One region of the Mesorhizobium sp. M1143 genome, then DNA from elsewhere that is predicted to be linked to it. Evidence: predicted binding sites of a transcription regulator. Region 1 holds the regulator's gene; the other holds the start of a gene.
The links. Region 1 encodes LexA, which represses DNA repair genes until DNA is damaged. Its sites were predicted from a motif close to TGTTCNNNNTGTGTTCNG; they were not measured.

Region 1 (6,850 bases):
GACGCATTGACCGTCAAACGCCTGCAGGACCACGTCAAGGCAACGATCGCGCCCTACAAATATCCGCGTTCGGTGAAGTTCATCGACGCCTTGCCCAAAACCCAGACCGGCAAGATCCAGCGCTTCCGGTTGCGCGCGGAGAAGAGCAATTGATTAAGCCGCACGATCCGGCGTCCGATGGCGCGCAGATGTCGTTCAAGGAGCGGATGTCCTACAGCGACTATCTGCAGCTGGACAAGGTGCTCGATGCGCAGGCGCCGCTGTCTTCGGCCCATGACGAGATGCTGTTCATCATCCAGCATCAGACATCGGAATTGTGGATGAAGCTCGCTTTGCACGAGATCGGCGCCGCGATCCGCTCGATCCGCGCCGACCGCCTCGAACCGAGCTTCAAGATGCTGTCGCGCGTCGCGCGCATCTTCGAGCAGCTCAACAATGCCTGGGACGTGCTGCGCACGATGACGCCAAGCGAATACACCGAGTTTCGCGACGCGCTCGGCCAATCCTCGGGCTTCCAGTCGTGGCAGTACCGCGCCATCGAGTTCATGGCCGGCAACCGCAACCTAGCCATGCTCGGGCCGCACAAGCACCGGCGCGATCTTACGGACAGGCTGGAAGCGATCCTGGCCACGCCGTCGCTGTACGACGAGGCGCTTCTGCTTTTGGCGCGCAATGGCTTCGACATCGGCGCCGATGCCGGGCGCACGGACTGGCGCGAGACGCGCGGTGAGAACGAAGACGTGCTGGCTGCCTGGCAAACCGTCTACCGCGACCCGCAGCGCTACTGGATGCTCTACGAACTGGCCGAGAAGCTGGTCGACTTCGAGGATTACTTCCGCCGCTGGCGCTTCAACCACGTCACAACGGTCGAGCGCATCATCGGCTTGAAGCGCGGCACCGGCGGCACCTCAGGCGCCTCCTATCTGAAGAAGATGCTGGAGGTCGTGCTGTTTCCGGAGCTCTGGACGGTCCGCACCCGGCTCTAGAGCATTTCACCGTTTAACGGAAACGGCGAAATGCTCTAGCTCTTTGATTGACGCAATTTCGGACGGAAAACCGCTTCACACTTTTCCTGAAATTGCTCTGGTTTCTCACGTAACCGCGGTCTTCACCGCGAAGCGGGCGTCCTGCCAGGCGCCGGTGCGCAGAATATCCTCCAGGACTTCGACCGCCTGCCAGACATCGCCATATCCGACATAGAGCGGCGTGAAGCCGAAACGGATGGTCGACGGCGCCCGGAAATCGCCGATCACGCCGCGCTCGATCAGCGCGCGCATCACCTGATAGCCATGCGGATGGAGGAACGACACCTGGCTGCCGCGCTGGCTGCCGTCGCGAGGACTTTCCAGTTCAAGCCGGTAGGCGCCGCATCTGGCTTCGACGAGCTGGATAAACAGGTCGGTCAGCGCGATGCTTTTTCTGCGCACCGCCGCCATATCGACGTCGTTCCAGATATCGAGCGCGCCCTTGAGCGCCCGCATCGACAGCACCGGCTGCGTTCCGCACAGGAAGCGGCGAATGCCGCTGCCGACGGCAAAGCCCTGCTCGAAGGCAAAGGGCCGCGCATGGCCCCACCAGCCGCTGAGCGGCTGGCTGATATCACCATGGTGGCGCTCGGCCGCGTAGATGAAGGCCGGCGAGCCCGGGCCGCCATTGAGGTATTTGTAGGTGCAGCCGACGGCGAAATCGGCATTGGCACGGTCAAGTTCGACCGGCAAGGCGCCGGCCGTGTGGCAGAGATCCCAGATGATCAGCGCGCCGGCGTCATGTGCCTTGCGCGTCAGCGCCGCCATGTCGCGCAACTGGCCGGATTTGTAGTTGACGTGGTTGACCAGGATGACGGCAACGCTGTCGTCGATCAGCTCCTCGATTGCGGCCGCGTCGACGCCCTCCAGCCGCAGCCGCGTTCCCGGCCGGGTCGAGGCGACGCCTTCGGCCATGTAGAGGTCGGTCGGGAAACTGTCGCCCTCGGCAACGATGACCGACCGATCCGGCCGCATGCCGAGCGCTGCGTGCAGCAGCTTGTAGATGTTGATCGAGGTTGTGTCGCAGACCACCGTCTGCCCATCAGCCGCGCCGATCAGTCGCCCGAGCTGATCTCCGAGTTCCACCGGCATGTTGAACCAGCCGGCGGTGTTCCAGGCGCGAATGAGGTCGTGCGCCCATTCCTGCGTGGCGGCCTGCTGCAGTTCGCTGAAGACGACCGCTGACGCGGCGCCCAGGGAATTGCCGTCGAGATAAATCACGCCTTGCGGCAAGACAAAGCGTTCACGCATGGAGCGCAGCGGATCGGCGGCATCCATTGCTTCGATTGTAGCGAGATCGGGTGTCGTGCTCATGATCCGGCGCCCCTCCATGGACAAACGCGCGCGGCGGAGCCTGCCGCCCAAACATGCCGGCGATCTTGAGTGGTCGCCCTTGAACTGTCAAACATTATATATAATTCACCCATTGAAAGGCTTTGATATATAATGATCCGCCCGAGCGTTTATGTCTGATGGATCACGATGCTGGATGACGAGCAGACCTCGAAGACGGAAGTGGCCTATCGCCTGCTCAGGCGCGATATTCTTGCGACCCGGCTGGCGCCTGCCGCGCCGTTGAAGCTGAGCACGCTGCGCAACACCTACGGCATCGGCTGGACGCCGTTGCGCGAGGCGCTGTCGCGGCTGGAGGCGGAACGGCTTGTGACCGCCATCAGCAACCGCGGGTTTGCGGTCGCTCCCGTCTCTCGGGCGGAGCTCGAGGATTTGGCGCGTGCGCGGCTGGTGGTCGAACTGCCCCTGCTGGTGGAATCGATCGAGAAGGGCGACCGTGAGTGGGAAGACGCGGTCGTTGCCGCCCACTATCGTCTCTCACGGTGCGGGTCTGTTCTCGACGATCCATCGGATGATGCGGTCGACGCGTGGTACGAAAAACACGATGCCTTCCATGCGGCGCTGCTCAGTGCCGCGACATCCAGCTGGCTGCTGCGCTTCAATGCAACGATTTCCGACCAATTGCATCGCCATCACCGCTTTCTGGGTCTGGCCCCGACGCTGCGCGCCGCCGCCGGCCGCACGGACGGACACCGGAAGGCCGTGGCGGCCCTGCGCGACGCCGTGGCGATCGAACACCATACCGCCCTGATGGAAGCGGCCCTCGATCGCGACGTCGAACGTGCGAAAACTCTGATGACCGCTCACATCGGCTACACGCTGCGGGTCTATGCCCAGAGAGAACCCCGCGCGGATGCTGCGCAGCCCCGTCCGAAAAGGAAGCGGCGATCGTAGCCGACGACGCAGGGCACTTTGTCTTCGTTTCACCCCGTTGCTGGCAACTGGGCGCAGGCGGCGCTCGCAGCGCCGAACGTTACGCTGAACAAAACGTCAACACATTCATTAAACTTTAAAAGGTTGCGGAACACAACTGGAACAGATAGTGTTTGTTCTGGGTTTGTTTTTTCTGATTCTGGTTTCAGAACCCTTGGGGGCCGCGATGCTGACGCGCAAACAACATGAGCTTCTGATGTTCATCCATGAACGCCTGAAGGAGAGCGGAATCCCGCCGTCCTTCGACGAGATGAAGGAAGCGCTCGACCTCGCCTCCAAGTCCGGCATCCACCGCCTGATCACGGCGCTTGAGGAGCGCGGTTTCATTCGCCGGCTGCCGAACCGGGCGCGCGCGCTGGAAGTGCTGCGGCTGCCCGACTCGATCGCACCAGGCCTCAACGCGGCGAGGAAGTTTTCGCCGAGCGTCATTCAGGGCAGTCTTGGTCAAGCCGGCCAAGGGCAAGGCGGCCAAGGACAAGGCGGGATGGGCCAAGGCGGGATGGGCCAAGGCGGTCTCGGCCGCCAGATCAAGGCGGGCTCGCCGTCGCGTTCGATGTCTGCCGGCAATGACGATGCCGTTTCCGCGATTTCAATCCCGGTGATGGGACGCATCGCCGCCGGCGTGCCGATCGACGCCATCCAGCATCAGACCCATTCGATCTCGGTGCCGCCCGACATGATCATGGGCGGTGAACACTACGCGCTCGAGGTCAAGGGCGATTCGATGATCGAGGCCGGCATTTTCGATGGCGACACGGTCATCATCCGCAATGCCGACACAGCCAGCCCCGGCGAGATCGTGGTGGCGTTGGTCGACGATGAGGAAGCGACCCTGAAACGCTTCCGCCGCAAGGGCGCCTCGATCGCCCTGGAAGCCGCCAACCCGGCCTACGAGACCCGCATTTTTGGACCGGACAGGGTGAAGGTGCAGGGCAAGCTTGTCGGATTGATCCGGCGCTACTGAGCCGGCTTGGGTTTGTACTTTTCACGCTGGTTGTAAGGCGGCAGGCCGCGCGCGTCGCGGGAGAAGCGGCGTTGCTCGTGCCAGGGGCGATACGGCTTGTCGACGGCGAACCGGATGGTTGGCGCTGCCGCTGCCGATTGCGGATCGAAGAAGACGGCGGCGCTGCCGTCGCGGGCCAGCTGTTTCTTCGTCACGACCAGGACCAGCGGGTCGCGGCACGGATTGTAGGCGGTGGCGTCATCGATGACGATCAGGCTCGCGAAGGCACAGGCCGGCCGCGCCGTCTTGCGGTCTTTCGCAAGAGCTACAATGGCTCCGGAAGGGTGTCGAGCGATACAGAGATCGCCGGTGCAATAGAAGGGCGAGCCGGGCGGCAGATCGAGCGGATCGAGATCGAACCGCGTATCTGTTGCCTCGAAAATCTCGGGCGGGATAATGGTTTCGGCCCGCAGCGCCCGTTTCCAATTGTCCGTGGTGAATTCGTTGGAGCGTTCGCGGTTGAGGGCGAGTTCGCCGCCACCGATCTGCATGGCCACCAAATGTGCGTCCTCGGATATGAGCACGTCGGGCGTAAGCACCTGCGGCACCGTCAACAGGCCGGCCAGCGCGAAAGGCACGGCCGCCAGCCTGAGCCAGGTGGTGGCCATGGTGGCGATGACGAGGGCGACTGCCACCAACAGCACCGAGCGGATGGAGATCAGCCCGACGGCGTCGACCGGCGAGCGCTCGGAAATCCAGGCCGATATAGCGATCATCGCCATCAGACCCTTGCCCATCACATAGAGGAACGGCCCGTCGGCGCCGAACGGCATCGCCAGTGCGCTGAGCACGGCAAAGGGCATGACGATCAACGAAACAATCGGCATCACGGCCAGATTGGCGATCAGGCTGAGCGGCGACACACGCTGAAAATGCCAGATGGCGAACAGCAAGGTTGCACTGCCGGCGATGATCGAGGTCATGGCGAGGCCGCCCATGGCCAGCGCGAATTTTCGCGACAGGAAGCCGACGAAGGAGCGCTTTGCCAGCGGCGTTCTCACCTTGTCGGCGCGGTAATCGGCCCAGCCGGCATAGGCGCCGACAAGGGCGGCGGTGGCGGCAAACGACATCTGGAAGCTGGGACCGACCACCTCGTGCGGCGACACCAGGATGACGGCAATGGCGGAGATCGCCAGATTGCGCATGGTGAGTGCGGCGCGATCAAACAGCACGGCGACAAGCATGACCGCCAGCATGATGAAGCTGCGCTCGGCGGCAACCACGACGCCTGAAATAACGAGATAGGCGGCGATCGAGACAAGCGCTGCCGCGGCCGCATATTTCTTCACCGGCCGGCGCGAAGAGAAAACGGGAAACAGCGCAAAGGCGCCACGCAGCAACGCCATGATGGTGCCGGCAACCAGCGCCATGTGCAGGCCGGAGATGGAGATGATGTGGTAGATGCCGGTGCGCCGCATCGCTTCGTTGACCTCGTCCGGGATGCCGGCGCGCACGCCGACAATCAGCGCCGCGGCAATCTCGCCTTCGGCGCCGCCGATCTTGCCCCTGATATGGTCGGCAATGTTTTCGCGCGCGTTCTCGATTGCCGAGGAGAGCCGTGCGGTCAGCGGCGGCGGTCCCTGCGTAGCAATGGTTTTCGGATTGCCGAGAAAGAAGCCGCTGCCGCCGATACCGGTGAAATAGCTGTCGAAGGAGAAATCGTAGCTCTCCGGCCGCACCGGACCGGTCGGCGGCAACAGCCTGGCATAGCCGGTGATCAGGGAGCCGGCGGTCATATCGGCGGGAACGGTCCGCGCCGAGAGCCTGACCCGCTCCGGGGCGTAGCGCAGCTCGGGGTAAGCGGTCGAAACCACGTCGAGCGTCAGCCTGATGCGGCCGCTTTCCATCTGTTCGAGACTGACGACGCGGCCGGTCAGCCGTGTCTGAATCTCGGAGCCGAGCATCTGCGTTCCGGCGCGCCAGGTCTCGACCTTGGCGGCGACGACGCCGAGCGCGCACAGCATCGCGGCCATGCAGAACAGATGCGTCCTCGGCCGCGATCGCGTGGCGACAGCGCAACATGTCGCCAGCACCACAATGGCGATTGGCTGCGCAAAGCCCGGCTCGCCGGCCAGCGAGAAGTAGACGATGACGCCGGCTGCCAGGAAAACCGGGACCAGCAGGAAGGCGACGCCCCGGTCGAGCTCCGTGTCGGCAGCCACGGCAAGGCTGCGGCGGAGCGCGGGCCATGACGGGCGGCGAAGCCGTCTGCGCAGTCGGGCGATAGATCCGGGCGCTGTGACTTGCGCCGGCAACGCGTCACCGGGCAGCGCGGGCGCTATGCCGGGATGCGGCTCAGGCAGCGCGAGGGGCAGCGGCTCGGCATAGGGACTATCGGCAAACAGCGAGCGTTCGCTGACGCTTGCCTCGCCGCCTTCGCCTTCCTTCGTGCCCCGGCCACGTCCAGCCATCGGGTCTGCCCCTTGCGCCCCAGACCTCCTATGCTACATGAACGCGCAAAGCGCGAAAGTCCGTGCGGTCGCATCCACCGCGCCGGAATTGACCCGCCAAGGACGCTCAATCCTCAATCATATCC
Region 2 (6,850 bases), on a different contig from region 1:
GGAAATCTTGCCATTGTCCTCGGAGACCGGGATCGGGAACTCGCCGCCGGCGAGAAAGCTTGCCGTCTGGCCCGAACGGGCGATCAGGTTCGGCTCGGCCAGCCGCCGGGCGAGACCACGTTCCTCCAGGGCCTTGATGGCGACGTCGATCGACAGGCCATTGGACAGCAGCCGGCCGATGATCTCGCCATTGCCGGCTCCCGGCACCGAGCCCGGCTCGATGGTGACGTCCCGCCCGCCAATGCCGTAAGCAAAATTGGCGCTGTATTTGGCGCCGAGATCCTGTCCGGCCTGGCGATTGATCTCGACGAAGCGGACGTTGAGCTGAACCTGCTGCGAGGACGAGATGTTGACCGAATTGATCACTTCCTCATTGCCGGAGAAACGGCTGGCGATCTTGCTTGCCTTCTCGGCGGCGACGGCGTCATCGGCCTCGCCCGACAGCACGACGCGGCCATTGGCCGAGCCGACCTTGATCTTGGCGTCCGGCACGCTGGCGCGAATGGTGCTGGCCAGCTGGTCGGTGTCCAGCGTCACCTCGATGTCGACGGTGCCGACCAGCTGCTTGTTCTCGTCGAACAGCGCGATGCCGGTGGTGCCGAGATTGTTGCCCAGCACATAGAAGGATTTGTCGGTCAGCGGATTGACGTTGGCGATCTCCGGATCGCCGATGACGATCTGGTAGAAGGCGGCATTGGTCATGACCGTCTTCGGCTTGCCCTTGGCCACCTTGATCGACGCATTGGTTGTCGACGAGACATGGACGATATCGTTGTCGGCCTTGGCTGGCGCGCTGAGGCCGAGCATTGCGGCCGCGGCGAGGCAAGCCGCCACCGCGAGCGCCCGCATTGGGCGCAGTCCTTTCGCCATCTGAAATGCATGAAGTCCCGACATCTGTCCCGTCCCTCGCCCGGTCCCCACCGGCAGTTATTGCTGGTCCCGCGCAGGAACCTGGTATTCTTCGACCTGCGTGCCGCGCGTCACGATGATCGTCTTGAATTTCGGCTTCTCAGGCTCCTTGGTCGCGGCAGTGAACAGCGCGCCGGCAGCGGCCTGGACGCCGGAGGCGACCGATCCGCCGAAGGACGAGATGGTGGTGACGCCGTCCTTGGCGGCCCCTCCGTCTGCGGCCGAGCGGAGCGACAGCGACAAGGTGCCGACGGTGCGGGCAAGCGCCACTTTCTGCGCGCCTTCGGTCGTCACCTCGATGGTGACGGAATTGGCGATCTGCGGTGTGGTCTGGCGCTCGTCGGCGCCCTGCCCCACGGTCAGCACCTTGGCGTCGGAGACGACAATCTCGGAGGTAACGGTCGATCCGGCAGCGCCCTGCGCGTTCTTGGCCACTTCCTGGATTTCGCCCGCATCGCGTGTCAGCACCACGTCGACCCGGTCGCCCGGCATGACGAAGCCGCCGACACCGGCGATCTCGTCGGTGCGGATTGTCACCGCCCGCATGCCGGGCGTCATCATGTTTGATAGCGTCGCGCGGCCGTTCGGCCCCGACAATTTGCTGATCAGCACCGGCTCGTTGACCTCGATCGGCGACAATACCACGCGGCTGCCTTCGGCGAGCAATGCATTGACTGTGGTGAACGCGCCCTGCGGCACCGAATCCTCGGACCATGGGATTTCGCTGAGCTGCGCCCGGTCAAGCTCCATGCCGTAACGCAGCGGCGCGTTGGCCACCACTATGGTCTTGAAGACGACCTTGGGGACGGCGGGCGCCGGGATCGACGCCGTTTTCTCTTCGGCATCGGCCTTGGCCTGGCTTTTCACCCAGAAATCCGCGGCAAAGATTGAAATCGCGCCGAAGACGGCAGCGATGCCAATCATCGTTATGGCCTTGCCCCTCACAACCAACCCCTGACATTCGTGGTCTTTTGTTTTGTTGGAGCGACGCTAGGCCGCTTTGTTAAAGATTCAGGAATCGCGGCCGCTCCGCACGGACCTATTTCCGCCGGCTTGGTTATCGAAAGGTTTTAGGATAAGAAGGGTTTAATCCCCGAACGTAACAGGAACTTCCGTCGCTTGGCGCCGAAAAGCGTGGCAGTATCGACGGGTGATTCGCGGCACGGATTCTATGGTAGGCATGGACGACAACAACGATCTTTTCGGCAATCTGGAAAAGCAGCCCCAACCGGCTCGGACACCTTCGCGCCCGGCCGACCCGCTGGTGCAGGCCACGAAGCGTCCTGCCGCGACCAAGGACGGCAGCGAGGGCTATAGCGCCGCCGACATCGAGGTGCTGGAGGGGCTGGAGCCGGTGCGGCGCCGTCCCGGCATGTATATTGGCGGCACCGACGACAAGGCGATGCACCATCTGTTTGCCGAGGTCATCGATAATTCGATGGACGAGGCGGTCGCCGGCCATGCCACCTTCATCGATGTCGAGCTGTCGGCCGACGGGTTTCTGACCGTCACCGACAATGGCCGCGGCATTCCGGTCGATCCGCATCCGAAATTCAAGAAACCGGCGCTCGAAGTCATCATGACGACGCTGCATTCGGGCGGCAAGTTCGATAGCAAGGTCTATGAGACCTCCGGCGGTCTGCACGGTGTCGGCGTCTCGGTCGTCAATGCGCTGTCGGACCATCTCGAAGTCGAGGTCGCGCGCGGTCGCCAGCTTTACCGCCAAAGGTTCTCGCGCGGCGTTCCGGTGAGCGGGCTGGAGCAGCTCGGCGAAGTGCACAACCGGCGCGGCACCAAAATCCGCTTCCATCCCGACGAGCAGATTTTCGGCAAGGGCGCCGCCTTCGAGCCGGCGCGGCTCTATCGCATGACCCGCTCGAAAGCCTATCTGTTCGGCGGCGTCGAGATCCGCTGGAGCTGCGACCCATCGCTGATCAAGGAAAAGGACCAGACGCCGGCCAAGGCGGAGTTCCATTTCCCCGGCGGCTTGAAGGACTATCTCAAGGCATCGCTCGGCGATGATTTCCAGGTGACCCGCGAAATCTTCGCCGGCAAGAGCGAGAAGCAGGGCGGCCACGGTTCGCTGGAATGGGCGGTGACCTGGTTCGGCGGTGACGGCTTCGTCAACTCCTACTGCAACACAATCCCGACCGGCGAAGGCGGCACGCATGAGGCCGGCTTTCGCAATGTGCTGACGCGCGGGCTTCGGGCCTATGCCGACCTGGTCGGCAACAAGCGCGCCTCGATCGTCACCTCCGAAGACGTGATGATCTCGGCGGCAGGCATGCTGTCGGTGTTTATTCGCGAGCCGGAATTCGTCGGCCAGACCAAGGACAGGCTGGCAACGATCGAAGCCATTCGCATTGTCGAGACCGCCATCCGCGATCCCTTCGACCACTGGCTGGCCGACAATCCGCAGGAAGCCTCCAAGCTGCTGGAATGGGTGATTGCGCGCGCCGACGAGCGGGTGCGCCGGCGCCAGGAAAAGGAAGTGTCGCGCAAGAGCGCGGTGCGCAAGCTGCGCCTTCCCGGCAAGCTCGCCGACTGCACGCAGAATGCCGCCGCGGGCGCCGAACTGTTCATCGTCGAAGGCGACTCGGCCGGCGGCTCGGCCAAGCAGGCGCGCGACCGCGCCAGCCAGGCGGTGCTGCCGCTGCGCGGAAAAATCCTCAACGTCGCCAGCGCCGGCAACGACAAGCTCGCCGCCAACCAGCAGATTTCGGACCTGATTCAGGCGCTCGGTTGCGGCACGCGCTCGAAATACCGCGACGAGGATTTGCGCTACGACCGCGTGATCATCATGACCGACGCCGACGTCGACGGCGCTCACATAGCCTCGCTGCTGATCACCTTCTTCTACCAGGAAATGCCGAACCTGGTGAATGGCGGCCATCTCTATCTGGCGGTGCCGCCGCTCTATTCGATCCGGCAAGGCGGCAAGGTTGCCTATGCCAGGGACGATGCGCACAAGGACGAGCTGTTGCGCACCGAATTCACCGGCCGCGCCAAGGTCGAGATCGGCCGTTTCAAGGGCTTGGGCGAAATGATGGCCGCGCAGCTCAAGGAAACCACCATGGACCCGAGGAAGCGCACGCTGCTCCGGGTCGATGTGATCGACGCCGTGGCGGCGACCAAGGATGCTGTCGACGCGCTGATGGGCACCAAGCCGGAAGCCCGCTTCCGCTTCATCCAGGAACGCGCCGAATTCGCCGCGACGGAAGTGCTGGATATCTGAGCGCCGGCCGACTCTTCGTTTTGACGCAGTTCCGGGCGGAAAACCGTTTCAAACTTTTCCTGGAATTGCTCTAGCCTGCACTTCCGATACGGAGACCAGCTTGTGATCCGGGCGCGGCTGAAGAGCTACTTCGAAACCAGTTTGGCGGGCCTGACGCAGCCCACGCGCTCGGATTGGATTTTCGCCCTGCGCATGGTTTCGGCCGGTCTGATCGCGCTTCTCGCTGCTTACGCGTTGAAACTCGACCACCCGCAATGGGCGATGATGACGGTCTTCATCGTCGCCCAGCCGGTCGCCGGCATGGTGCTGGCGAAAGGTTTTTACCGGCTGCTCGGCACGCTGGCCGGTGGACTTGCGGCGATCGGCATCACCTCGGTTTTCGGCACCAATCCCTGGCTGCTGGTCACGGCGCTGTCCGTCTGGATTGGGCTGTGCACGCTGGTTTCGTCGCTGCTGCGCAATCCGGAAGCCTATGGCGCCGCACTTGCCGGCTATACCGCGATGATCATTGGGCTGCCGGCTTTCGGCCAGCCGCACGTGGTCGTCGATCTCGCTGTCGCGCGCTGCGCCGAGATCGTGCTCGGCATCGTCTGCGCCGGCCTGACCAGCCGGCTGATCCTGCCCAAGCTGGCCGCTGACGCCATCATCTCCAGGCTGAAGCGCAGCATCCTCGACCTTGCAACCTATGCAGGCGGCGCTTTTTCCGGTGGCGACCCGGCGACGCTGGCCGGCCTGCACCGCAAGCTGATCACCGACGCCCAGATGCTGGCCGAGATGCGCGCCTATGCCCGGCTCGAAGCACCGAGCTTCGCCACCCGCGCCCATCCGGTCCGCCTAACCATCGGTCAGCTTCTCTCGGCGCTGTCGGCGGCGCGCGCGCTGCATTCGCATGCCGCGCCGAAAAACGCAGCGCTCATTCCGGTACGCTCCGAACTGCAGTCGTTGGTCAGCGAGCTGGCAGCGACGCCCGAGGCGCTGGACGACACGTCGCCCTGGGTGACGCGGCTCGACGCGATTGCCGGCAAGGCCCGGCAAATGCCCGACGCCTCGACCGATCAGGGCGACGACAGGGTCGGCACCATAACCCGCCTCACCATCGCCGCCGATTTCGCCGAAGCCTTCAAGCAGGTGCTGCGCGGCCTCGACGCCCTGCGCGCACCGGTGACGGGCCCCAGCCGGAGCAACAGGCAGCCGCCTGCGCTGGTGGTGCACCGCGATTATCCCGGGGCTTCGCGCAATGCCATACGCGCCGGCCTTGCCACGTTGGCGGTCGCCGCCTTCTGGCTGACGACGAAATGGTCCGACGCGGCCGGCACTGTCATCCTCGTTGCCGTCGTCTCCAGTCTTTTCGCCTCGCGGCCTGACCCGGTGCGGGTGTCCTGGGGCTTCTTCAAGGGAACGCTGCTGGCTTTGCCCTTTGCCTTCCTTGTCGGCCAGGTCGCGCTGCCTGCTTTGCCCGGCTTCGGCTGGTTCACGCTGTTTGTCGTGCCGATCCTGGTACCGACGGCGCTGGGCATGGCCAATCCGCGCACCGTCGGCGTGGCGACGGCCTTTGCCATCAATTTCCTCGCCTTCCTCAGCCCGCATCAGGCGATGACCTATGCCCCAGGCCCGTTTTTCGCCGGCTCGGCGTCGGTGCTGGTCGGCATCCTGCTGGCGATCGGCGTCTTCATCGTGGTGCTGCCGGTGGATCCATGGCGCGCGGCCAACCGCATCGTGCGGGCCATGCGCGAGGATCTGGCGCGGCTGTGTCTGCACGAGCGGGTACCGCGGCGTTCGGCCTTCGAGAGTCTGGCCTATGACCGCATCAACCAGCTGATGCCGCTCTTGCAGAATGCCGGCAGGAAAGGCGATGCGATCCTGGGCGGCGGGGTCGCCGCCGTTACCGTCGGCCTCGAAATCCTGCGCCTGCGCGCCGCGCAGCAGAGCCCGTCCACTCCTACCGACACCGCGGTCTCGATCGCCAATTTCCTGCGCGGCCTCGCGCGTGAACTGCTCTTTCGCGCAACCGGCGATCCACAGACAGCAACCATCACTGTGGCCCGGCAATATGCAGCAGGCCTCTCAGAGCGCAGCAGCAGTGCGGATATGCTGCAAATCGCAGCCTCGCTGCGCATCATCGCCGCCGCGATCGAAGACTTTCCGGATTTTTTTGCGAGGGATCGCGGCTAGGGCGTCAGGCCGCGGCTATCGCCAGCGCATGCCCGCGCGCGTTTTCCCGCAGCGCGTCGAGGTGGATCGACTTGACCAGGCCGGCGAGATCGCCCTCGGTGGCCGGACCGCCGAGCTCCTTCAGCATCAGCCAGCTGACCTCCTGCACGCCGGCGAGGCGCTTGCCGTTGGCGACTTCGCGCCAGATTTTGAGCGCGCGCAGGATGATGCCATGGGTGGAAGCGGCAAGGCCGGCGCCGCGGAATAGCGCCTGCAACGCAACGTCCTGGCCGCCTGCGAGCAAGGCCCGCACCCGCTGCTCCGACTGCTGGCTGAGCGCAACCAGGGCCGAGCCGAAAAAGTCGACCTTGCCGTGGGCAATGGCACGGATGATGAAACTTGCGGTCAGGTCGCCGCGCAGGCGCAGATGTTCGATAAGTGCCGCATGTTCCTCCGCGCGCGTGCCTTCGACCAGCCGCACCGAAGCCTTGACGCAAGCATCGCGCGTGACGCGCTCGGCTCTGGCCGCCCCCATCAGCGCCATCACCAGCGGCG

Region 2: parE (DNA topoisomerase IV subunit B) is a predicted target of LexA. The motif match lies at 2,003-2,020, and genes of this name have one in related genera.

Annotation. Positions count from the first base shown of each region.
Region 1 covers NZ_JAMYMJ010000025.1:58,633-65,482, forward strand. The annotation lists gene NKH35_RS18075 (AMP-binding protein) at 1-153, shown strand, start outside; gene kynA (tryptophan 2,3-dioxygenase) at 150-986, shown strand; gene kynU (kynureninase) at 1,092-2,339, opposite strand; gene NKH35_RS18090 (GntR family transcriptional regulator) at 2,508-3,272, shown strand; gene lexA (transcriptional repressor LexA) at 3,478-4,275, shown strand; gene NKH35_RS18100 (ComEC/Rec2 family competence protein) at 4,269-6,725, opposite strand; gene arr (NAD(+)--rifampin ADP-ribosyltransferase) at 6,832-6,850, opposite strand, start outside.
Region 2 covers NZ_JAMYMJ010000004.1:37,757-44,606, reverse strand. The annotation lists gene NKH35_RS04760 (type II and III secretion system protein family protein) at 1-849, opposite strand, end outside; gene cpaB (Flp pilus assembly protein CpaB) at 928-1,833, opposite strand; gene parE (DNA topoisomerase IV subunit B) at 2,090-4,144, shown strand; gene NKH35_RS04745 (FUSC family protein) at 4,247-6,316, shown strand; gene NKH35_RS04740 (DUF2336 domain-containing protein) at 6,321-6,850, opposite strand, start outside.